3 regions of the Holdemania sp. genome follow, and region 3 is predicted to be linked to each of the others. Evidence: a T-box and tRNA genes for the amino acid it is inferred to sense, from the RefSeq annotation. Region 3 holds a T-box; the other regions hold tRNA genes.
The links. The T-box of region 3 lies ahead of leuS (leucine--tRNA ligase). A T-box ahead of a tRNA ligase gene usually reads a tRNA of that ligase, here a tRNA-Leu.

Region 1 (7,912 bases), on a different contig from region 3:
TGCTCCGCAATAGCGGGCGACCATGACGTTGGTGCCGATGGATATCCCGATGAATAAATTGACTAACAGATTGATCAAAGCGCTGGTGGAGCCGACGGCGGCCAGAGCGTGGCTGCCGGTGAATTTTCCGACGACAACGATATCCGCAGCATTAAATAACAGCTGCAGGACGCCGGACAAAATCAAAGGAAAGGCGTAGATGAGGATGCGGCTCAACAGTGGACCGTTGACCATATCCACGGCGTAAGATTTTTTCACAGTAAAAAGTTCCCCCTTAAGTCATTTAAGTATTATACGCTCCCGGGTAGGAATTTCAAGCTGGAAACGATCAAATTTATTTCCTGGGAAATTCCAACAAACAGGATGGGACAGGGAGATCGTCAATGTACAGGAGATCCTGTAAAGAAGTTCGGAAAGAAACAGATTTTCGAATTCTTCGCTGATCTCCAGCAATAAAAAGGCGGGTGCAAAACGCTGCGCAGTCGGTTTCTTTTGTCCTGGTTGTCAGATGAGAAAACCGATATTCAAATTATGAAAAATCCGCTGCTTCCGCTGCTGATCTAAAATTGAATTTTGTGTTTCGCATAAGTTATTAATTAGGGATTAGCTCTATTCATATTATCATAAGGCACTCTAATTCCTGTGTAATGGAGATAGTCCTTAAATGATTGATCTTGATAATTAATTTTATATGATTTAGAATTGTAGAAACGTTGATGGCGCTTCAATGAATAAAAATTTTCAGAATAGGAGATATTAAATTTGTTGATATCAAAGTTTTGTTTTGCATTTTCTAATCTAATTACATAGATGGTACTGCCGCCATAATTAAAATTTGTATCGTTATAACTAAAATTTTTATAAGTAATAGGCAGTCTATAATCAAATATTGCAGTGATTCCTTCGTCATATACTCGAATTTCAATATGCTTTGCTACATCTACAGGTGATGAAGTAAGATAATAAATTAGAAAACTAAATAAAACAAAAAGAAAAAATAATTTTGTTTTTTTTTGGTGATATTTTTTCGCCTGGCCATAGAAATTCCTCCAACTCCCTTTTTGTAATTGTATTATCTTGATATTATGTTGTAAAGTTTCTTCAGCAGAGCAATAGGTGATAAAAGTCAAAAGTACTTAAATAAGGATAGGGAGAAATCAGGAAAATCAGGCGGACTCTTGCATCTTTAATGATATTTGAAACTGGAAATGAGTTTTAGTAAAGGTCTTGAATATAGGACATTGATAGAATGGAACTTCAAGTTTAAGGTGAGCAAAATTTTTATTGTTCCTCTTTAACAAATAAGTCAAAAAATAATTCTTTTTAAATAAACTGGTTATTGATTCTTTAGTTAAAAAATAAAATAGAAACAAATGGATTTATGAATGGCAACTTGATTACTATCTTTAGTTGATGCGGAAAAAGCCTCTTTGCAAATCAAAAGGCTGTAACTTTCAGAATTTTTCTTGACGTTACAGCCCTTTTTTCATATCTGGTGCGCGTGAAGGGACTCGAACCCCCATGGATGAACCGCCAGATCCTAAGTCTGGTGCGTCTACCAATTTCGCCACACGCGCATACCCAGATATTATACCAAGACTTCTGATTTTTGACAAGAATCTGGATAGCTCAAATCGTATTGAAAATATGAGAAAAGCGGCGAAGGACAGGCCCGGATAACCTTAATCCCGGCGGCGTATGCTGAAATTTAATTCTGGGATCCAGCGCATTTTGAACAGGACTCCAAGTTTTTTGCTAGTTCGGAAGTGAAACAAATCGCCTGGTCTTCCAGCTTTCGCAGAATGGTTTGCAGGTCTGCTTTTAAAGGCTGGCACTGTTTGCCGAAAAAACGCAGCTCGCTCTGTTTATCCATTGCTGACAGCCGCGTAAAATCCAGGCGGCGCAGACGCAGAGGCTGAGACAGTAATGATTTCTGATTGAACTCGTGCAGTTGATTCCGGTAGCGCGCGTCATGATCGAGAAAACCCGGCAGAAGCGGCAGCACTGGCGACAGATTAATCGTTTTATTCGTGATGGCAGCCTGATCGCGGACATTGATCTGTTCCACAAAACATTCGTTCAAAGCATTGTCCAGTTCAGTTAACGCTGTGAGATAAAGCTCGGTTCTGACAGCGAAATTGAGAATTTCCGCCAGTCTCTTAGAAGTTGTGGAATGATGTTTATCGTTCAATAGTTGACATTGGTCGGCAAGGCAGCGCAGCGAAGCGATGGAAAAGTGCAATAGCTTTTCTTCTTTAAGTGTTAACTGATTTTGTACGATATCCCGTTTCTGGATCAAAGCTTGTTTCTTTTTCGCCGTAAACCAGCTGGAAGCATGATCTGCCTCATATTCAGCGGCCAACAGTTCGGTCCGTAAAGTTTCAACTTCTTTTTGTAACGCCTCGGATTCTTTCCGCAGGATTAATTCCTTCCTTATTAATTGTATATCCGGAATCATCGAAATTCACTCCTTCCCTTTTCTTCATTATAAGCGATAAGGAGGAAGTCGGAAGTAGAAAAAGAAAAAAGATTCAAATTCTTAACAAAACTGAAAATACTTTCATGAAAACAAATTGTAAAAATGAAAAAAGAGGTTGTAATCAGACCGGGCCGGCGCTATAATAAAACCACTATAACCTTTTACCAGGCGGTTTTAGAAAGAAACGGGAGATGAAATGATGAATACGATGAAGAAAGTATTCATGGGCGCCGTTGCCTTGATGATGGCGGCTTCCATGAGCGGATGCGGAAATTCCGGATCCGGAAACAGCGGTACAACAACACCGGAAGCGGGTAGTACAGATACAGCGGGGGCTGTGAAGATTGGTCTGCACTATGAACTGACCGGCGAAGTGGCGGATTATGGCAAAGCGGAACTCAACGGCTCATTGTTGGCGATTAAGCAGGCCAACGCGGCAGCCGGGAGTGAAAAATATGGCTATGTCAAATATGATGATAAATCGGATCCAACAGAAGCGGTAACCTTAGCGGCGCAGCTGGTTAACGACGGCGTGGCGGGCGTTGTTGGTCCGGCAACCTCAGGTGCCAGCGCGGCTTCCTATCAGATTTTAAACGACGCGAAGATTCCGGTGCTTTCCCCCTCTGCGACGCAGAATAACGTCACGTTGACCAACCCGGACGATGCGTCCAGCGCGCCGTATGATTATGTTTACCGCGTCTGCTTTGAAGATTCCTATCAGGGCGCGGCGATGGCGCAGTATGCTTATGATACGCTGGGCAAGACCAAAGCCGTCATTTACGGCGATTCCACAACCGATTATGCCAAGGGATTGACGGAAGCCTTTGAAAAGCAGTTTACCAAGCTGGGCGGAACGATCGTCGGCAAGGAAAACTATGTCAGCAAGGATACGGATTTCTCCTCCGTCCTGACCAAGATCAAGGGAATGGACTTCGACGTCCTGTATATCCCGGGCTATTACAACGAAGCGGGCTTGATCATCAAGCAGGCGCGGGAAATGGGGCTGAACCAGACGGTGGTCGGCTCTGACGGTTTCGATTCCACAACGCTGGTGGAACTGGGCGGCGCAACGAACCTGAACGACGTTTATTTCACGACCGCTTACACGACGGTTGGCGCTTCGGACAAGCTGCAGGCATTTATCGACGCGTACAAAGCGGAATATAATGAAGAACCGAATATGTTCGCAGCGTTGGCCTATGATGCGACGAACGTTCTGATCCAGGCCATGGAAGAAGCCGGATCCACGGACGGCGCGGCGGTGCAGGCGGCGCTGGCAAAGATCAGCTTTGACGGCGTTACGGGTTCGTTTACCTTTGATCCGACGCACACGCCGATCAAACCGGTGCTGGTCGTCAATCTGGTCGACGGCGTTCAGACGGACGCGGTCGCGGTCACGCCAAAGTTGGATTAACGGGCAAAGCAAACAACGGATAGAAATAGGGGAAGCAGTTCTCCTATTTTTTCCCATTGAGAAAAGGAGGAGAGGACTATGACCCAGTTTTTGCAGCAGCTGATCAACGGGCTGTCGCTGGGCAGCATCTATGCCCTGATCGCGTTGGGGTATACGATGGTGTACGGCATCATTAAACTGATCAACTTTGCCCATGGGGATATTTATATGCTGGGGGCGTATATCGGATTTATCTGCACGGCGCAGTTAGGCATGAGCTTTTTTCCGGCGCTGGTGGCCGCGATGGCGGTCTGTGCTTTAATCGGCGTCGTCATCGAACGGATCGCGTACAAGCCGCTGCGCAACGCGACGCGGATTACGGCGCTGATCACGGCGATCGGCGTCAGCTATTTTCTGGAGGCGAGCACGCAGAAGGTCATGGGCACCGGCGTTAAAACTTTCCCGCAGGTGCTGGCCAATCAGAAGATCATGATCGGCGATGTGATGATCACAACCCAGCAGATCGCGATCTTCGCGACGACGATCGGTTTGATGCTTCTGCTTCAATTCATCGTGCGCAAGACGAAGGTCGGCCGGGCGATGCGGGCGGTGTCGGTGGACGCGGACGCGGCGCGGCTGATGGGCGTCAACGTCGACATGACGATTTCCTATACGTTTGCGATCGGTTCGGCATTAGCCGGGGCGGCCGGCGTGCTGGTCGGTCTGTATTATAATTCCATCAATCCGCTGATGGGTATGCTTCCGGGCGTCAAGGCGTTTATCGCCGCGGTTTTCGGCGGGATCGGCATTATTCCCGGGGCGATGTTCGGCGGTTTCTTCATCGGCATTGTCGAAACGCTGGTCAGCGGCTACGGCAGTTCTTTATATAAGGATGCCGTCGTTTACATCATCCTGATCATCATTCTGGTCGTCAAACCGGCCGGGCTGCTCGGTAAAAATGTAAAGGAAAAGGTGTAAGCGCATGAAGAACCTGTTGAATAAAAAGAATGCCTGCTGGCTTGTTCTGATTGCGGGCAGCTACGGCTTAATCTCATTGTTAATCAGCGCCGGGGTGATCAACAACGTTTACCTGACCGTACTGATGACGATCGGCATCAATATCATTCTGGCGATCAGCCTGAACCTGATCATCGGCGTGACCGGTCAGTTCTCGCTTGGCCATGCCGGGTTTATGATCATCGGCGCGTATTGTGCCGGGGTTGCGGTCAAGCAGTTCTCCGCCAGTCTGGGCGGGATTCTGCTCGGCATGGGAATCGGCATTGTGATCAGCGGCGTGGTGGCGTTAGTCGTTGCGATTCCGACGCTGCGCCTGCGCGGGGATTATCTGGCGATTGCCACACTGGGCTTCGGCGAAATCATCCGCATCCTTATCTTGAATATGAAGATTACCAACGGCGCGGCGGGGTTGATCCTGCCGAAACTGATCAGCTGGCAGGTTATCTTTGCGGCAGTGGTGATCTGCACGATCATCATCCTGAACTTCTGCCGGTCTGCCCAGGGCCGCGCGTGCATCTCCGTGCGCGAGGATGAAATTGCGGCGGAAGCGATGGGCATCAATACGACGAAGTATAAAATCATGGCGTTTGTCTTGGGCGCGATGATCGCCAGCGTGGCCGGTGCGCTGTATGCCGGGGCGTTCTACGTCATCAAACCGGAGATGTTCACCTTTAACAAGTCGATTGATATTCTCGTGCTCGTCGTCTTCGGCGGCATGGGCAGCTTTACCGGCTCGTTTATTGCGGCCGGTGTGATCGGCGTACTCAATACGGTCCTGCAGCAGTTCTCCGATATCCGGATGATCCTGTATGGCTTAATGCTCGTCGGGATCATGATCTTCCGTCCAAGCGGTCTGTTGGGCACGAAAGAATTTACGTTCTCCAGCCTGTTTGAGCGGTTTGGAAAACGAAAGGAGGCACGCGGATGACGGTCTTGAAAGTCAGCGGCCTTACGAAAAACTTCGGTGGTCTGGCCGCGGTGTCCAACGTCAATCTGGAAATTGAGGAACGCGAGCTGATCGGTCTGATCGGACCTAACGGCGCGGGCAAAACGACGCTGTTCAACCTGCTGACCGGGGTCTATGATCCCAGCGAGGGCAAAATCGAACTGAATGTTGAGGGGACGATGAAAAGCATCGGCGGCTTAAAGCCGTATGTGATCACCGGCCTGGGGCTGGCGCGGACGTTTCAGAATATCCGGCTGTTTAAAAACATGACCGTGCTGGACAACGTCAAGCTGGCGATGAACAAGTCGGTGAAGTATTCCACCTTGGCGACAATTCTGCGTTTGCCTTCCTATTACCGCGAGGAACAGCGCGTGCTGGAGGAAGCGGTGAAACTGCTGGAAGTTGTCGGCCTGGCGGAAAAACAGACGACGCTGGCGAAGAATCTGCCGTATGGGCAGCAGCGCAAGCTGGAGATTGCCCGGGCACTGGCGGCGAAGCCGAAGATTCTGTTCCTCGACGAACCCGCCGCCGGGATGAATCCGCAGGAAACCACCGAGCTGACGGAGCTGATCCATCAGATCAAGGAACAATTCAATTTAACGGTCGTGCTGATCGAACATGATATGTCGCTGGTCATGAAGATCTGCGAACGGATCTACGTGCTGGACTACGGCAAGTGCATCGCCCATGGGACGCCGGATGCGATCACAAACAACCGCCGCGTCATCGAGGCATATCTGGGGGAGGATTAAGATGCTGAAAATTACGGATTTAAGCGTTCATTACGGCGTAATTCAAGCTTTGAAGGGTGTTTCCCTGGAAGTGAAGGAAAACGAGATCGTGGCTTTAATCGGCGCGAACGGCGCGGGCAAAACGACGCTGCTGCACGCGATCAGCGGATTGTTGAAAAAAAGCGGCGGCGAAATTGAATTTCTCGGCCAGTCCATAACGAAGAAGAATGCCCGCGATATCGTTAAGGCAGGCATAACGCAGGTGCCGGAAGGGCGGCGGATTTTCCCCGATATGAGCGTTGCGGAAAACCTCTGGATGGGCGCGTATCTGCGCAAGGATAAAGCCGGAATCCAAAGTGATCTGGAAAGTGTATGCCAGCGCTTCCCGCGGCTGGCGGAGCGCATGAAGCAGCTGGCCGGCACGCTGTCGGGCGGCGAGCAGCAGATGCTGGCGATGGGCCGGGCGCTGATGGCCCGACCGAAGCTTTTGCTTCTGGATGAGCCGAGCATGGGCCTCTCCCCGCTGCTGGTCAAGGAAATTTTCTCAATCATTCAGGATATCAACGCCCAGGGAACGACCGTCCTGCTCGTCGAACAAAACGCCAGGATGGCGCTGGGCATTGCCAACCGGGCGTATGTACTGGAAACCGGCAGCGTCGTGCTGAGCGGCACCGGCGCGGAATTAGCCGCCAGCGAAGACATTAAGAAAGCCTATTTAGGAGGATAACATTATGTTGGTGAAAGATCGTATGACAGCCAATCCCTACTGCATCAGTAAGGATACCTCGATCAGCGCGGCTCTGGATCTGATGGCGGAGCGGGATTTTCACCGCATTCCGGTCGTCGCCGGCCAGGAGTTAGTCGGTCTGGTCACCGAGGGTACCATCGCGGAGAACACCCCGAGCAAGGCGACCAGCCTGTCGGTCTATGAGCTGAATTATCTTCTGGCAAAAAGCACCGTCGAGTCTGTCATGATCAAAGACGTCGTGACGATTCATTCCGACGCGCTGCTGGAAGAAGCCGCGGTGTTGATGCGGCAGCACGACATCGGCTGTCTGGTTGTGACCGAAGGCCGCAAAGTCGTCGGCATCATCACACAGAACGATATTTTCGAGGCGTTTATCGACCTGTTGGGGTATTATGAGGAAGGCAGCCGCTATGTGATCGCGGTCGAAGACAAACCGGGCGTGCTGGCCGATCTGACCGGATTGTTTTTTGATGAAATGGCGCAGATCACCAACCTGGCCGTCTATCGCAAAGACGCGCAGACTGACGTCGTCATCCGTGCCCGCGGCGTAGCGCCGGAGGTGATGAAAAAGCTGTTGAACGACCATGGCTATCAGGTA
Region 2 (7,912 bases), on a different contig from region 3:
ATTGCAACATCACTCAGGGCGTGATTCTGGACATCATGGATTACACGGATTCCGAATTGCTGGCGACTTTCGGCTACGACCGCGACGTGTTCTTTAAAGGATTGGCGTCGTTGATCGTCGAGCCGGATCAGCGCCGGTATTTCCTTGATCATTATTTAAACGAGCCGGCCCGGCGGGAATTCGCGGCTGGAGAAACTGTGCAGATTCAGGAATGTTTCGTGCAGCTGCCCAGGGAATCGCAGGGCCGCTATGTCGAAATCAAAATGAACATGGTAACGACGCCGGACAGCGGGGACGTTACGGGGATTCTGACTGTCACGGACATCACGGAAAAGACAATCGCCAACCTGATTCTGCAGCAGCTGTCAAAAATCAACTACGATTTTGTCGCCGATATCGACCTGGGTGCGGATACGTTTAAGATTCTGACCCAGAACGAACAGACGGCGCTGACCGCAAGGACGCATGGCCGCTATTCTCAATGGATTGATCAGCTGCTGGAAAGCCATGTGCTGCCCAAGGATAAGGAACGCTACGCCGGCAATTTGAAACCGGAATTCCTGAAACCCCGGCTGGCGAAAGAAAACTCGTTTACATTCACATTCTCAATGTGCGATCCACGCGGCGAATTGCGCATGAAAAACGTCACTGTGTCGGTCACGGACCGGCGGTTAAACCGGATCTGCCTGTCCCGGACCGACATCACCGATTCGGTGCGCGAGCAGCAGGGACTGCTGCGGGTAGCCGCCGTAACCTTTGAACTGGCCGGCTTCATTGATATCGCTTCGCAGCGGCTGACCATTCATACACGCCAGACTATCGTGGAGAATCTGCCGCCGTATATCGTTGAAAACTGCGACGAAGCGATTGACAAGTTTGCCCGCAGCCACAGTCAGAGCGGCAGCGCGGAGGAGAGCAGCCGGCAATTTGCCCTGGCGACGATGCTAAAGCGCCTGCAGCGTGAGCCGCAAGGCTATGATTTCCTGTTTCCTTATCAGAGCGAGGCTGGCGATCGGATAAAAAAAGTCAGCGTGCTGTGGGGGGACGCCGATCATCAGACTGTCTGTCTTGTGCGCGCGGACGTTACGGAGATGCTCGCCGCGGAACGTCAGACGAAAAAGACACTGGAAAATGCGCTGATCCAGGCCGAGGAAGCCAACCGGGCCAAGAGTGATTTCCTTTCGGCGATGAGTCATGATATCCGCACGCCGATGAACGCGATAATGGGGATGACCGCGCTGGCGAGAGCCCATCTGGATGATTCCCGGCGGGTGGCGGATTGTCTGAAAAAAATTACCTATTCGTCCAAACATCTGCTGAGTTTGATCAACGACGTTCTCGATATGAGCAAGATCGAGCGTTCGCAGATTACATTGAACCGCGCTGGTCTGCGGATGCCGGAGGTGATCGAACAGTTGTCGGCAATCATGGGACCGCAGGCGCGAGCCAAAGCGATTCGGCTGAATATCAATGCCGAGCGGATCGAACACACCCGGTTCTTTGGCGATGCGCTGCGGATCAATCAGATTCTGATCAACATTTTAAGCAACGCCGTCAAATTCACTCCGGAGGGAGGCCAGGTGGATTTCATCGTGGAGGAAATCGCCGGTTCATCCCCGGGACAGGTGAGATACCGTTTTACAATCCGCGACACCGGCATCGGCATCGAGCCGCAGTTTCTGGCCCATTTGTTCGATCCGTTTGCCCGCAGTCCGCAAGTCGGACAGATCGAGGGGACGGGATTGGGATTAAGCATCACGCGCGGTCTGATCGAACGGATGGGCGGCAGTCTCCAAGTGGAAAGTGAAGTCGGACACGGCTCTACGTTTATCGTCGAACTGGAATGTGAACAGGATTTCAGCGGAGAAACGGATAATCCGGATTCGTCAAAGACTTTGACCGTGAAGCCGCAGGTGGATCAAAATCTGGCGCGGCGGCGTTTTCTGATCGTGGAAGATAATCAGATCAATGCGGAAATTCTCAGCGGCATTCTGGAATTGGCCGGCGCCCGGTTTGAGGTCTGCTGTGATGGAAAACAGGCGGTCAGCAACTTCAGCGACAAGCCCGAGGGGTATTACGACGCGATATTAATGGATATCCAGATGCCGGTGATGAACGGTTATGAAGCGACCCGGGCAATCCGTCAATTACCTCGCCCGGACGCGCGGCAGATTCCGATCGTCGCGATGACGGCCAACGCGTTTGCGGAGGATGTGGAAGCGTCCATGGCGGCGGGAATGACTGCGCATGTCGCGAAACCGATTGATATTGATTTGCTTTATGCGGTGCTCAGCCGGGTGCTGCCGGAAAAAAACGGAAATCCCGATTGATTACAGGAAATCGCGGTCTGATTCAGCCGCGGTTTTTTCTGTTTTCTTTTTGAATGATTTCCCATTGTTTCTTCCTGCTCATGAAAAAGCGACGTGTGAATAAAAATTCTTCCTTTTTGAATGGAACTTTGCTATAATAATTAAGCAATGCACCGGTGGCGGAATCGGCAGACGCGCACGTTTGAGGGGCGTGTGATTTATTCGTACGGGTTCAAGTCCCGTTCGGTGCACCATTTGAAATCAAATTTCCCGGGAAACCGGGATTGAAAGTCCTGTAATCAGGACTTTTTTGTGATTTTCAAACCATGGAATCTAACAGTTTTGTTAGAGAGCGGAAAAGCCATGGCAGGAAGATTTTCTGTTAGTGTATAATAAGACCATACGAGGAGGGATTGGGAATGTTTAAAATCTTGATTGTCGAAGATGAAGAAAAAATCCGGGTGGAGCTGCAGAACCTGTTAAACCGCTATGGCTATGAGGCGCTGACGCTCTCCGATTTTCATGAGGTCGACCAACAGATCCTGCGGATTCAGCCGCATCTGGTCTTACTGGATATCAATCTGCCGGAAATGGACGGCTATATGATCTGCCGTTCGCTCCGCCAGCAATCTTCGATTCCCATCCTGATGGTGACCAGCCGCAGCAGCGATCTGGATGAGTTAATGAGCATGAGTTTAGGCGCCGACGACTTCATCACTAAGCCTTACAATGTCCAGATCCTTCTGGCGCATATTCAGGCAGTTTTAAAGCGCGCCTATCCGCAGGATCAGGGACGGCTGTTAGAGGTCAAAGGCGTGACGCTGGATTTAAGCAAGGGCTGCGTGATGCACGAAAATCAAAGCGTGGAGCTGACGAAAAACGAAATTCGAATCCTGTGGCTGTTGATGCGCAAGCAGGGCACGATCGTCAGCCGCGACGAAATCATGACTGATTTATGGCAGTCGGAGGAATTTGTCGACGACAACACGCTGACTGTCAATATCAACCGGCTGCGGCGAAAATTGGAAAGTATCGGCGTGAGCCCGGACTATCTGTCGACCAAACGCGGGCTGGGGTATCGCATATGACGTTCAAAGAATTCCTTCAGGACCGCTGGCTGTTTCTGTTGGGCCAGACGATTTTTCTGCTTTTTGCCGGGGTGCTGCTGCGGTTACTGCGCGTCAGCGGTTTCGCGCTGGGATTTCTGGCGTTTCTCTATCTGACGTTGACCAGCGTCACGCTGGGCGTGGAATTTTACCGCAAGAAAACCTTTTTCGATCAGACGTTCAACTTGCTTGACCAGCTGGAAGAAAAGTATTATCTTTCGGAGATCGTCGAGTCGCCCGGCTTTGTCGAAGGGCAGAAGCTGACGCAGCTGTTCCGGATCGTCAGTAAGTCGATGAACGATACGATCGCCGAATACCGCCGCCGCAACGAAGATTACAGCCGTTACATTGAAACCTGGGTGCATGAAGTCAAAACGCCGATCGCCTCGAGCAAGCTGATCATTGAGAATCATCCTGATCCGGTGACGCGCTCGCTGGAGGAGGAGATTGACCGGATCGATCAATATGTCGAACAGGCACTCTACTACACCCGTTCCTCCGTGGTGGAAAAAGACTACGTGATCCGCCGCTGTTCGTTGGATCACATCGTCAGTCAGGTGATCAAAAATCATGCGAAAATCCTGATCTCCCGGCAGTTTTCAATTCAGCGGGAGAATCTGGATCAGATCGTCTATACCGATGTGAAATGGATCGATTTCATCCTCGGCCAGATCGTGACCAACGCCGTCAAATATCGGGCGGCGGAGAAACCTCAGCTGCGGTTTGCTGCCGAAGCGCGGGACAGTCAGGTGGTGCTGACCATCGAAGACAATGGATGTGGGATCAGCGCCCGTGATCTGCCGCGAATTTTCGATAAAGGCTTTACCGGAGACAACGGCCGGCAGGTGGCCCGATCGACGGGGATGGGGCTGTATCTGGTTAAACAGCTGTGCGAGAAAATGAATATCGGCATTCAGGCTGAATCCCAGCCCGGCATGGGAACGATGATCAAGCTGAGCTTTCCGCTGTCCGGCTTTTTGCTTCCGGAATCAATGAGTGAATAAGGCTGTGCGCTGAAACGGAAAACTTTCAAAAAGATCGAAGTTCAGGGAAAAACGCTTGCTTTTCGATCGCCTCTGATTATAATAAGGGCGAAAAGAATGGGTGAACTATGATCGAAAACAACGATGAACAAACGGAGCTGGTAGAGCTTCTGAGAGTCTATGCGCAGGCGACGCTGAATACGGAAAAGGTGCAGTCGATGCGCGGCTATCTTCAGCATGGGGATACGACGACGCTGGATCATGCGATTGCCGTGGCGTATTACAGCCTGATGCTGGATCGAAAATGGAATCTGAACTGTGATAAAAGCAGTCTGGTGCGGGGAGCGCTGCTGCACGATTATTTTCTTTACGACTGGCATCAGCCGCATAAGGAATACGGGCTGCATGGGTTTACGCATCCCTTCACAGCGCTGTGCAATGCGGTGCAGGATTTTAATTTAAACGCCGTGGAACGCAACATCATCGCCCGTCACATGTTTCCGCTGGTGCCGATACCGCCGCGGTATCGGGAAAGCATGATCGTCTGTCTGGCCGACAAGTTCTGTTCGCTCAACGAAACGTTCAGCTCTCAGCGCTACTGCGCGCTGGTCAAGCTGCTTTCCACAGCGTTAATTTTCCATCAATGAAGCGTCCGCAAGGACGTTTTTCTTGTTTTGGATGAAGTGGGAGTCCCGGTGCAGACTAAGCAGAGAAGACGAAGCGAAGGGGAGAGAAACGCCGCAAAGACCGGAATTAAACTTGAAAATAATTCAATTAACAGGTATAATAAATTCAAAGTCAGCTGGATTAAGGAACGGGCATCGGATTCATCAGACGAAGGGTGAAAGGGGACTTGGGTATGCAGAAGGAACGTGTGATTCTGGCGATCGATCTCAAATCGTTTTATGCTTCAGTGGAGTGCGTCGATCGGGGACTGGATCCATTGACGACGCATCTGGCGGTTGCGGATGAAAGCCGCACGGAAAAGACAATCTGTCTGGCGGTTTCCCCCTCGTTAAAAAAGCTGGGATTGGCGGGGCGTCCGCGTTTATTTGAAGTCGTTGAGAAAATGGCGATCGTCAATGCCCAGCGCCTCCGGCATGCGCCGCATGGGAAGTTGATCGGTTCATCCTGGAACGCGGAGGAGCTGGCGCGTTCTTTGCAGCTTGCGGCTGCCTATATTGCCGCCCCGCCGCGGATGGCGCGGTATATTGAGGTCAGCCGCCAGATATACCAGCTGTATCTGAACTACGTTTCCCCGCAGGATATCCATGTGTATTCCATTGACGAGGTGTTCATGGACGTCAGCGCCTATTTGAATCCGTTGGGGATTTCCGGCAGGGAGCTAGCGAAGCGGATCGTTCAGGATGTGCTGCAAACGACAGGCATTACCGCGACCGTCGGGATTGGAACAAATTTGTATTTAGCCAAAGTGGCGATGGATATCGTCGCCAAGCATGTCGAAGCGGATCAGGACGGAACGCGGATCGCTGAACTGGATGAGATGAGCTATCGCCGGCAATGCTGGACACACCGGCCGCTGACTGATTTCTGGCGCATCGGCCGGGGCTATGCTAAAAAGCTGGAAGACCACGGCTTGATGACGATGGGCGATATCGCGCGCTGTTCGCTGGCCGATCCCGATCACTTCCGCAGCGAAACGCTGTTGTATAAATTGTTCGGCGTGAATGCCGAGCTGTTGATCGATCATGCGTGGGGCTGGGAACCTTGCACGATCGCGGATATCAAAGCTTATCAACCTGAATCCCGCAGTCTGGGCAGCGGTCAGGTGCTGCGTTGTCCATATCCGGCAAAGAAAGCCCGCCTGATCATCCGGGAAATGACGGATTTGTTAGCGCTGGATTTGGTGGAAAAGGGACTGGTTACCGATCAGCTGGGGCTGTATGTCAGTTATGCCGCCGAGAATCTGCGCGATCCAGAAGTGCGTCGACGGTATCAGGGGCCGGTGAAAAAGGACCGCAGCGGGCGTGAGGTTCCCCAATCCGCGCATGGAACAACGCGTCTGACCCGTCCCTGTGCTTCCGGCAAGCTGATCGTCGAGGCGATGCTGGCGCTGTTCGACCGGATTGTGGATCCCTCGCTGCTGGTTCACCGCGTCGGCGTGAATGCGCTGCATGTGCGGCCGGAAAGCGAGGCGGGGGGTGGACAAAGCGTCGAACAGTTCGATCTGTTCAGCGACGCCGAAGCGATTCTGCGCCAGCGGGAACAGGAAAATGCCGATCTGGAAAAAGAGAAGCAGGTGCAGCAGGCGATTTTGAAAATCAAGCGGAAATATGGCAAGAATGCCATTTTAAAAGGAACCAATCTGCTGGAGGGGGCGACGACGATCGAGCGCAACCGGCAGATCGGCGGACATAAGGCGTAAGGAGGCGGAGGATGCAGACGAAGAAAGCGGATTATTTTCCCTATGAAGACATCGTTGATCTTCCTCATCCCACCTCGAAAATCCACCAGCCGATGGCGCGGATGGACCGGGCGGCGCAGTTTAACCCGTTCGCCGCGTTGACCGGGTATGACGATGAAATCCGGGAAGCGGCCCGATTAACCAGCGAAAAAATTCTGTTAGCGGAGGATGAAAAGCGGGTGCTGGATAAAAAGCTGCAGGGACTCATGCTGCGGATCCATGAACATCCTGAACTGGAAGTGACTTACTTTATCGCTGATGAGAAAAAAACAGGCGGCGTTTACCAGACGCTTCAGGGAGTGTTAAAAAAGATCGACGCGATTCAGCGGACGCTCGTCTTGATGGACGGGACGCGGATTGAAATGCAGGATATTTTACGTTTAGAAAGCAGGATCTTTGACGGCTTGCCCGAGGCGGAGGGGTAGGCCGTCTGTTTTTGATCCGCATATTGATCATCTTTTTAAATGAGGAGTTCCTGCATCTGCGGCTTGCCTTTCCTTGTTCCTCTGGCGTACAATAAAGACATGATTCTTGAGGAGGGATTTTATGATCTGCATCACGGGCGGCACAATCCATACCGGCAAGGGGGAAGTGCTGGAAAACACCGATATTCTGATCGACAACGGAAAGATCGTTGAAGTGGGGAAGAATTTAAAAGGAAAAGCCGAAGGGTACATCGACGTTTCCGGCAAAGTCATTCTGCCGGGATTGATCGACGCGATGAGCGAGCTGGGCATGGCGATCCGGCGTGGGGAAGTGCGCGATAACGACGAAAAGAGCGATCCGCTTACGCCGCATTTAAAGGCGCTCTATGCTTATGATGGGGACTGCGTCAGCGAACAGGCGCCGTACACCTATGGAATAACCGCGTTGGCAGCCTCGCCGAGCAATTCCAATATTCTGGGCGGCCAGATGGCGGTTTTCAGAACGGCCGGCATCAATCCGTTTAAAATGTTGGTGAAGGATGAGGTGGGGATGAAAGGTTCCGTGACCGATCAGGTCAAGGAAGCCTATGGTTCCCGCAATGTAGCGCCGATGACGAAGATGGGAATTTTCAGCTTGCTGCGGGATGCGCTGCGGCAGGCGCAG
Region 3 (7,912 bases):
CGTCCTTAACCGTTTTCACGGCGACTTTGATATTGCCCGGCGCGGCCATCAACAGCGATTTGGCGATAATCGGATTGGAACCGGCCTGATCGTTGGCGACGATAATCCGGTCAACAGGAACCACCCGCGACCATTTCGTCACAATCTGTCCATGAATCATCCGATCATCCAGACGGCATAATTTAATCATTGTTCTTCCTCTTTTCTTTCAAAAAAATTCTCCTTCATCCCCAGCCGGAACTCCCTCGTCTTGGTCATAGAGCACGACGCGCTGCATCTGCCGGGATTGTTCCGTTAATGCCCGCAAAGAGTTCAGCGTCACGTCTTCCTGCATGCACAGCTCCAGCACCAGCGCCAGATTTACGCCCGCGATCAAAAACGTATGCGGCCGGTCTAAGTATAAATACATCTTTTGATTGACGCTGCCGCCGTATAAATCGGAAAGCATGACGACGGTTTCTCCCTCCGGCACTAAAGCAAAATACGCCTTGAGCTCCTCGTCGATATTCCGGCCGTCCACATAGGCGTCCAATACCGTCAGCGAAGTCTGGGGCCCCGCCAGAATTTCAATAGCTGTGGCCATCCCGCTGGCCAGATGTCCGTGCGATCCCAATAATAACCGCAATGAATCCACTCCTCTCACTCGAAAATGTAAGCGCTTAACGTTTCCTGAATTCATTCTACTTTTCCATTACTCCGGATGCCATCCGTTCTTTTTCACATAGTTAATGGAAATTTCAGTTTTTCCATTATAAATACTGGAAAAAATTAACACGGAAAAGGTTACAGCATGTTCGCTATAATGGATAAGAATACAAGTGCGGATCCATTTCAATGATCAGGGTTAACCTGCGCTTGAGGTGAAAGGGCGGAATTATGAATAATCGTCAGTTAAGAATACTTTATTATTTTTTCAGCAATGCCGCGCCCTGTAAATCCGGCGACATCGCCCGGGAATTGAAATTAAGCTCGCGCACGATCCGCGACACCATCAAAGAAATGCAGCCGGCCTGTCAGGAAAACGGTTTTTCCATTCATTCGCGCAGAAACTACGGATTCGAGATTCAGATCGAGGATGAACAACTCTATCAAGCGTTCGCCGATCAGATCAACGTTACCTGCACGGTGCTCAACCAGATTAAATACAACGAAAATGAAAGCTTTCTCTTTATCGCGCGAAAGCTGGCGTCGATCGACGATTGGATTAAAATCGACGATCTGGCGGAAGAACTCAATTTTTCCCGCAGCGCTTTAAGCCCGGTTATCTCAGATATCACAACGTATTTCCGAAATCATCAGCTGACGATCCTGCATAAAAAAGGCAAAGGCATCAAGCTGACTGGATCGGAAATCAACTACCGTATGGCAATCATCCAGCTGATCGGGCCACTGCATCACCAGACCCTAATTCAAAAAGATGAAACGGCGTATAACCAATTCGTCTATTGCGATCGGGATTTATTTTTAGCGATCCGCCGGGAATTCAAAATTTTTATTTCCGGCAGCGGAATCCACTTTACCGACGCAATGTTTATCTGGCTGTCATTTTATCTGATTGTACTCATGAATCGGCGCAAGCATGGTTATTCGATTGAGGCCAGTCCGGCCTTTGATTTTTTGAATCAAACGGCGTTTTTCCAGCCGGCTGCCGCGCTTTTTGAGCATCTCAGTCAAAGCTTTCCCAGCGATTTCAATGTGGATATCAACGAAGTTTATCAGTTTGCGGCATTGATGATGAGCAGAGCGGATATCAGCGACGCCCGCCGTTTTTTACGCTCAGTCGAAGCTTCGCCAATCGCTGAAACTTTTAGACAGATCAGCGAAGATTGCCACCGCTTTTTAATTCGTCAATTTAATCTGCGGCTGACAGACAATCCAACTTTCTGCAATGAATTTCAACTCCATTTAGCGCAGATCATGATTAAACATTATTTCCATTTTGAAACAAAAATTACCTTCGGCGGCGTCATCACCAATAAATTTTCCCTCGTTTCCCCTTTAGTCACTTATCTTGGTTTTGAAGTTGCTTCACATCTGGAAAGTAAATGGCGCTTATCGCTATCCGGTGACGATTATTTTCGATTTATTAACTTCTTCATGACCTTACTGGCGTCGATTCCGGTTCCCATTCGAAAGAAACGCCTTCTGATCACCTCTGGCGCGGGGTTATCCTATTCCAGGTTTATCGGAAAACTGATCACAAATGAATTCGGTGCGTATATTGAAACTATCCGAGTATGCGAGTTTTATGAAATCCGGCATCTGAACTCTGCTGACTATGATATGATCATTACGAACTTTGATTTCAGTACCCTGCCGCAGTTTTATTCCTATGATCTGCCCTATTATCGGGTTAATTTTGAAGAAAGAGACGCCGAAACCCAGCTGAATTTAACTCAGGCATTTTCCGATATTTTTTTGATTGATGATTATTTCATCCGGGATGAAACCATTGCCTTCTATGAAACCATTCAATTTTCCAGTCTCTTGCAGATTTATCAGTTCATCGTTTATAAAAATTGCCGCACACCTAAAAAATTTCAGCGATTGATCGACGAATTTCAAAAAATAGAGACCACGATCGATTTCAAGATTGTCAACGGTACGTTGTTATTAATGGGAAATAAGAAAGATTATGGCCGAGAAGGCATCGACGTCTTTCTTTCCGACGGCAAACTCAGCCACAAAGGGAATAAAATTTCTGCCGTCATTTTCTGCACACTGGATTTTTCATCCTTGCTGAAGCTTCGGATTGCCGAGATCTATTTGATGCAGCTGCTGAGCCATTGCGACATTGGGACGCTGAAAAAAGAAAAGAATGCCTATCTGAAAAAGTTGACCTGCGAGATCTTGATTCGATTCCGGTCGATTTAAGGAAATGCCTCCTTGGATTGTGACTAAACCGGGAATATTCCATCTTTTCCAAAAGAAAACCGAGGAATTTCTCCCTCGGCAGTTTCCTTTATTTCTCTGTCTTCCGATTCATTCTATCCCATTCTTCCAGCACAAAACCGTCTTCCCGGGTTTGCTTGCGGCAATCCCATTCCTGCGGATCCCACGTTGGAAAGAACGTATCACAGTTATAGCAGCCAGCCATCCGGCTTAACCGCAAATGAGCGGCATAGGGCAGCCACAAAGCGTAGATTTCCCCCCCCCCGCCGATCACCAGCTCGTCATATTCCGGGTGTGCCTCCATCCAGGCCAGCGCTTCTTTAACCGAACGAACGATGGGAAAGTCCGGATCCTCCATTACTCGGCTTTGGATGATCAGCTGCCGTCCCGCAAGCTTGCGGCGCAGCGGCTCGGCCGTCTTCCGGCCCATCAGCAGCGGTTTTCCCATCGTATACGCCTGAAACTGCCGCAGATCCGCCGGGCAATGCCACGGCATTCGGCCAGCTTTACCCAAGCCGCCAGCTTCATCCAGTGCGGCGATCATCGTGATTTTCATGCCCGTTCCTCCCTTTTCTTGAATGCCTGTTCCACTCTGTACGCATTAGCATGCCTCATAAAGAAAGCCAGGTTCATTGACAGGCCTGGCTTTGTTATTCCATTAATTTGCGACGATGTTGACGACCTTACCCTTGATCACAATGATCTTGCGGATCGTCTTCCCTTCGATAAACGGCTGAACGTTCTCGACCGCTAACGCCTTTTCTTTCAGCTCGTCTTCCCCGGCGTCCACCGACGTCATGAACTTGCCGCGCAGCTTGCCGTTGACCTGAACGACGACTTCCGTTTCATTTTTCACCAACTTCGCTTCGTCATAGGTCGGCCAGCTTTCATAAGCGATCGTTTCCGCGCCGGTTAAGTGCTGGTACATTTCCTCGCCGATGTGCGGCACAAACGGGCTCAGCAGCTTGATGAAGCCTAAAAGCATTTCGCGGTTGATCTTGTCGGCGCGGTAGCATTCGTTGATAAAAATCATCATCTGCGAAATCGCCGTATTGAAGTTCAGCGTTTCAATGTCCTCTGTGACCTTTTTCACGGTAAAGTGGTAGGCGTAGTCCAGCTGCGGCGTCGGTTCATCCGTGACTTTCTCCGACTGTTCCATGACTAAACGCCAGACGCGTTCCAGCCATTTGCGCGAAGCGTCGACGCCCTTTTCGCTCCATGGCTTACTGGCCTCTAACGGTCCCATAAACATTTCGTACAGCCGCAGCGTATCCGCACCGTACTTCTCGACGATGACATTCGGATCGACGACATATTCCGGGAATCTTTTACCCATTTTAATGCCGTTGGAGCCGAGAATCATGCCCTGATGGACAAGCTTGTGGAACGGCTCCTTGACCGGGACCACGCCCTTATCATACAGGAAATTATTCCACATCCGGCTGTAAAGCAGATGCCCGACCGCATGCTCCGGTCCGCCGATATACAGATCGACCGGCATCCAGTGTTTTAACAGCTCGGGATCAGCCAGTTCCTTCTCATTGTGCGGATCAATATAACGCAGGAAATACCAGCTGCTGCCGGCGCTGCCCGGCATCGTGCTCGTTTCGCGGCGGCCCTTGACGCCGTTTATTTCCACATTCACCCAATCCGGTGCTTTCTCCAGCGGCGAAGCGCCGGTTTTTGACGGGCTGTAATCGTTGAGGTCCGGCAGTAACAGCGGCAGCTGATCATCGCTTAACGCGACGGTATCGCCGTTGTCCAAATGGACGATCGGAATCGGCTCGCCCCAGTATCGCTGACGGGCGAAAATCCATTCGCGCAGCCGGTAATTGACTTTTTTCTGGCCGCAGTGATGCTCGCTCAGCCACTGGATCATCGTATCAATCGCATCCTGCTTGTTCATGCCGTTTAAGAATTCCGAGTTGATATGCACGCCGTCCTGAGTCCAGGCTTCCTCGGCGACGTTGCCGCCTTCCAGGACTGGAATGATTTCCAAACCAAACTTCTTGGCGAAGGCATAGTCGCGGTCGTCGTGAGCCGGTACCGCCATGATCGCCCCCGTGCCGTAGGTAGCCAGAACGTAATCGGAAATCCAGATTGGGATCTGCTTGCCGTTGACCGGATTGATCGCGTACGCGCCGGTGAAGACGCCGGTCTTCTCCTTGTTTAATTCCGTACGTTCCAGATCCGATTTTGTCGCACACTGCCGCTTGTACTCCTCGACCGCCGCTTTCTGCGACGGCGTCGTGATCTGATCAACCAGCGCATGCTCCGGCGCTAAAACGCAGTAGGTCGCGCCGAACAGCGTGTCGCAGCGGGTTGTGAAAACCGTGAATTGCTCCGCATGTCCAGCAACCTGGAAATCCACCAGCGCGCCGATTGATTTGCCGATCCAGTTGCGCTGCATTTCCTTTGTGGATTCCGGCCAGTCCACCTCGTCCAGCCCTTCCAAAAGCCGCTCGGCATACTGCACGATGTCGATGACCCATTGGCGCATGTTCTTGCGCACAACCGGATAACCGCCGCGCTCGCTCTTGCCGTCGATGACCTCGTCGTTGGCCAGAACCGTGCCCAATTCCTCACACCAGTTAACCGGCATCTCAACGCATTTTGCCAGGCCGCTTTCAAACAGCTGCTTGAAAATCCACTGCGTCCATTTGTAGAACGAAGGATCGCACGTCGATACCTCGCGGTCCCAGTCATAGCTGAAACCTAACATTTTCAGCTGACGCTTAAATGTTTCGATATTTTTCAGTGTGAAGCCGTTGGGATTGTTGCCGGTCTGGATCGCATACTGCTCCGCTGGCAAACCGAAGCTGTCAAAGCCCATTGGATGAAGCACGTTGTAGCCCTGCATGCGCTTCATGCGGCTGACGATGTCGGTCGCCGTGTAGCCCTCCGGATGGCCGGCATGCAGACCGACCCCGGATGGGTACGGGAACATATCCAACGCGTAAAACTTCGGCTTGGAAAAGTCCCAGGCATCGGTTGCGAACGTCTTGTTCTCCTCCCATACCTTCTGCCATTTTGTCTCAATACTCTTGTGATCGTAGCTCATAAAATTCATCCTTTCTCAAACAAATAAAAAACGCCCTTCATCTAAGGACGTCAGCGCGCGGTACCACCTTAGTTCACAGAAAGATCCCTTCTGTGCCCCTCTTTTTCCTTTAACGCAGGAAGTCACGGAATCCTTTTTTTCAGATTCAGCTCCAAGGTCAGTTCGTTCAGGTCTGCCGCCGGTTTGCACCTGCCACCGGCTCTCTGATCGGTCAGACGGTAGAATTACTATTCCTTTTCATCGCTTATTCAAGAATAACAAAATCCCCGTTTTAAGTCAATCAAATCTTGCCTGAAAAACAAGGGTTTTCATCGTTGTTTCTTTTTTATGAAACGTTTTCCTGAGCCCTCTTTTTTCTGCCTGTGATCCCGCTAAAAAAATGCCGGAAAGGCTTTTCAATTCTTGTCAAAACGGCTACAATAAGAAAATGAATAAGGGAATAAGCATACGCTTAGACAAAAACCAAGATTTGTAGTTGAAGTTCCTCGCCAATATGATATGATATTTATATGATCTAGTTTTGATAACTAGATTAAAAAGGAGCTGATAGTATGTTTCGTTGGTTTAAGAATGTTCAGGATCCGATCAGCAGCTACACCCATTTTCTCGGCGCCTGCTTCGGCGTGATCGCCACGTTGGTGTTTATCGCCGCCGGAGTTGCGAACCAACGTCCGCTTAAAACGATTCTGGCCTGCTGCGTGTTCAGCGCTTCGATGATCGCGTTGTACAGCGCATCCAGCTATTATCACACACTGAGCTGGGATCATCCGCATCACACGTTGTTCCGCAAGCTGGACCATTCGATGATCTATGTGCTGATCGCCGGCACGTACACCCCGCTGTGTCTGACCTATCTGCCGGGGCGGGAAGGAATTACGTTTGCGGTTGTGATCTGGACGATCGCACTGGCCGGCATCATCGCGAAGATCTGCTGGCTGAGTGCGCCGCGGATTCTGTATACGCTGCTGTATCTGGCGATGGGCTGGGCCGTACTGTTTGACTGGAGCGGTTTCTCGCAGATGCCTTCCGGCTGCCTGATGCTGATCGCGCTGGGCGGAATCGCGTACACGATCGGCGCCGTGATCTATATGATCAAAAAGCCGGATCTGTCGAAGCAATGGGGATTTCACGAACTGTTCCATCTGTTCATTCTGCTGGGATCGTTCTTTCACTTCATCGCAGTGCTGAGCTACATTCTGCTTTAGCGCATCCCGTTCCCTAATCCATTTAAAAGTAAAGAAAGAGAGTTCAACTATGATTCGATTAATTTCTGATTCCTCCACGCTTTATTCCATTGAAGAAGGCAAGGCGCTGCCCTGCGACATCACGCCGCTGTGTGTTACGATCAACGGCAAGACTTACCGCGAATTTGAAGAAATCGACGCCGAGACGTTTCTGGGCTTGATCAAAGCCGGCTACATTCCTTCCTCGTCGCAGCCTTCGATGGGCGAGCTGATCGAGCTGTTTGAAAAATATCCGGATGATGAAATTCTCGTCATTTCCATGGCGGATGGCTTGTCAGGAACGTATCAGACGGCGGAAGCGGCGCGGCAGCACACGGAGCATCCGGAACGGATTCACGTAGTCAATTCCCAAACGCTGTGCGGACCGCATCGGTATCTGGTGGACCTGGCGGCGCGGCTGATTCGCGACGGGCGGCAGATCGAAGATATTCTGGAAACACTTCAGAATAAAATTGCGACGAGCCTGTCGTTCTTACTGCCGCAGGATTTCAGCTATCTCAAGCGCGGCGGCCGGTGCACGCCGATGGCGGCGGCAATGGGCGGCCTGTTGAAATTACAGCCGATCATGATTCAGGCCGAAGAAGGCCGGCGGCTGGAAAAGTTCGGCGTCGGCCGCAGCTTTGACGCCGCGGTCAAATCGGTCTTAGGCAAGCTGGATGAACACGTCCGCAACGCCCGCGTTCAGATCAGCGTATCCCATGCGTTCAGTAAGGAA

Region 1: it encodes a tRNA-Leu, which carries the amino acid that the T-box ahead of leuS (leucine--tRNA ligase) is inferred to sense. The anticodon was not compared.
Region 2: it encodes a tRNA-Leu, which carries the amino acid that the T-box ahead of leuS (leucine--tRNA ligase) is inferred to sense. The anticodon was not compared.

Annotation. Positions count from the first base shown of each region.
Region 1 covers NZ_CFQZWI010000006.1:4,743-12,654, reverse strand. Annotated here, with positions in the region: gene AC5OW4_RS02135 (MATE family efflux transporter) at 1-258, opposite strand, end outside; tRNA gene AC5OW4_RS02130 (tRNA-Leu) at 1,494-1,577, opposite strand; gene AC5OW4_RS02125 (hypothetical protein) at 1,709-2,299, opposite strand; gene AC5OW4_RS02120 (ABC transporter substrate-binding protein) at 2,679-3,893, shown strand; gene AC5OW4_RS02115 (branched-chain amino acid ABC transporter permease) at 3,972-4,850, shown strand; gene AC5OW4_RS02110 (branched-chain amino acid ABC transporter permease) at 4,855-5,817, shown strand; gene AC5OW4_RS02105 (ABC transporter ATP-binding protein) at 5,814-6,587, shown strand; gene AC5OW4_RS02100 (ABC transporter ATP-binding protein) at 6,589-7,293, shown strand; gene AC5OW4_RS02095 (CBS and ACT domain-containing protein) at 7,298-7,912, shown strand, end outside.
Region 2 covers NZ_CFQZWI010000022.1:13,597-21,508, forward strand. Annotated here, with positions in the region: gene AC5OW4_RS05410 (hybrid sensor histidine kinase/response regulator) at 1-2,330, shown strand, start outside; tRNA gene AC5OW4_RS05415 (tRNA-Leu) at 2,480-2,563, shown strand; gene AC5OW4_RS05420 (response regulator transcription factor) at 2,729-3,397, shown strand; gene AC5OW4_RS05425 (sensor histidine kinase) at 3,394-4,419, shown strand; gene AC5OW4_RS05430 (HD domain-containing protein) at 4,527-5,045, shown strand; gene AC5OW4_RS05435 (Y-family DNA polymerase) at 5,258-6,784, shown strand; gene AC5OW4_RS05440 (hypothetical protein) at 6,796-7,248, shown strand; gene AC5OW4_RS05445 (amidohydrolase family protein) at 7,370-7,912, shown strand, end outside.
Region 3 covers NZ_CFQZWI010000058.1:3,002-10,913, forward strand. Annotated here, with positions in the region: gene AC5OW4_RS09625 (PTS sugar transporter subunit IIB) at 1-190, opposite strand, end outside; gene AC5OW4_RS09630 (PTS sugar transporter subunit IIA) at 209-625, opposite strand; gene AC5OW4_RS09635 (BglG family transcription antiterminator) at 877-2,874, shown strand; gene AC5OW4_RS09640 (dihydrofolate reductase) at 2,963-3,448, opposite strand; gene leuS (leucine--tRNA ligase) at 3,551-5,953, opposite strand; T-box leader at 5,994-6,203, opposite strand; gene trhA (PAQR family membrane homeostasis protein TrhA) at 6,505-7,158, shown strand; gene AC5OW4_RS09655 (DegV family protein) at 7,208-7,912, shown strand, end outside.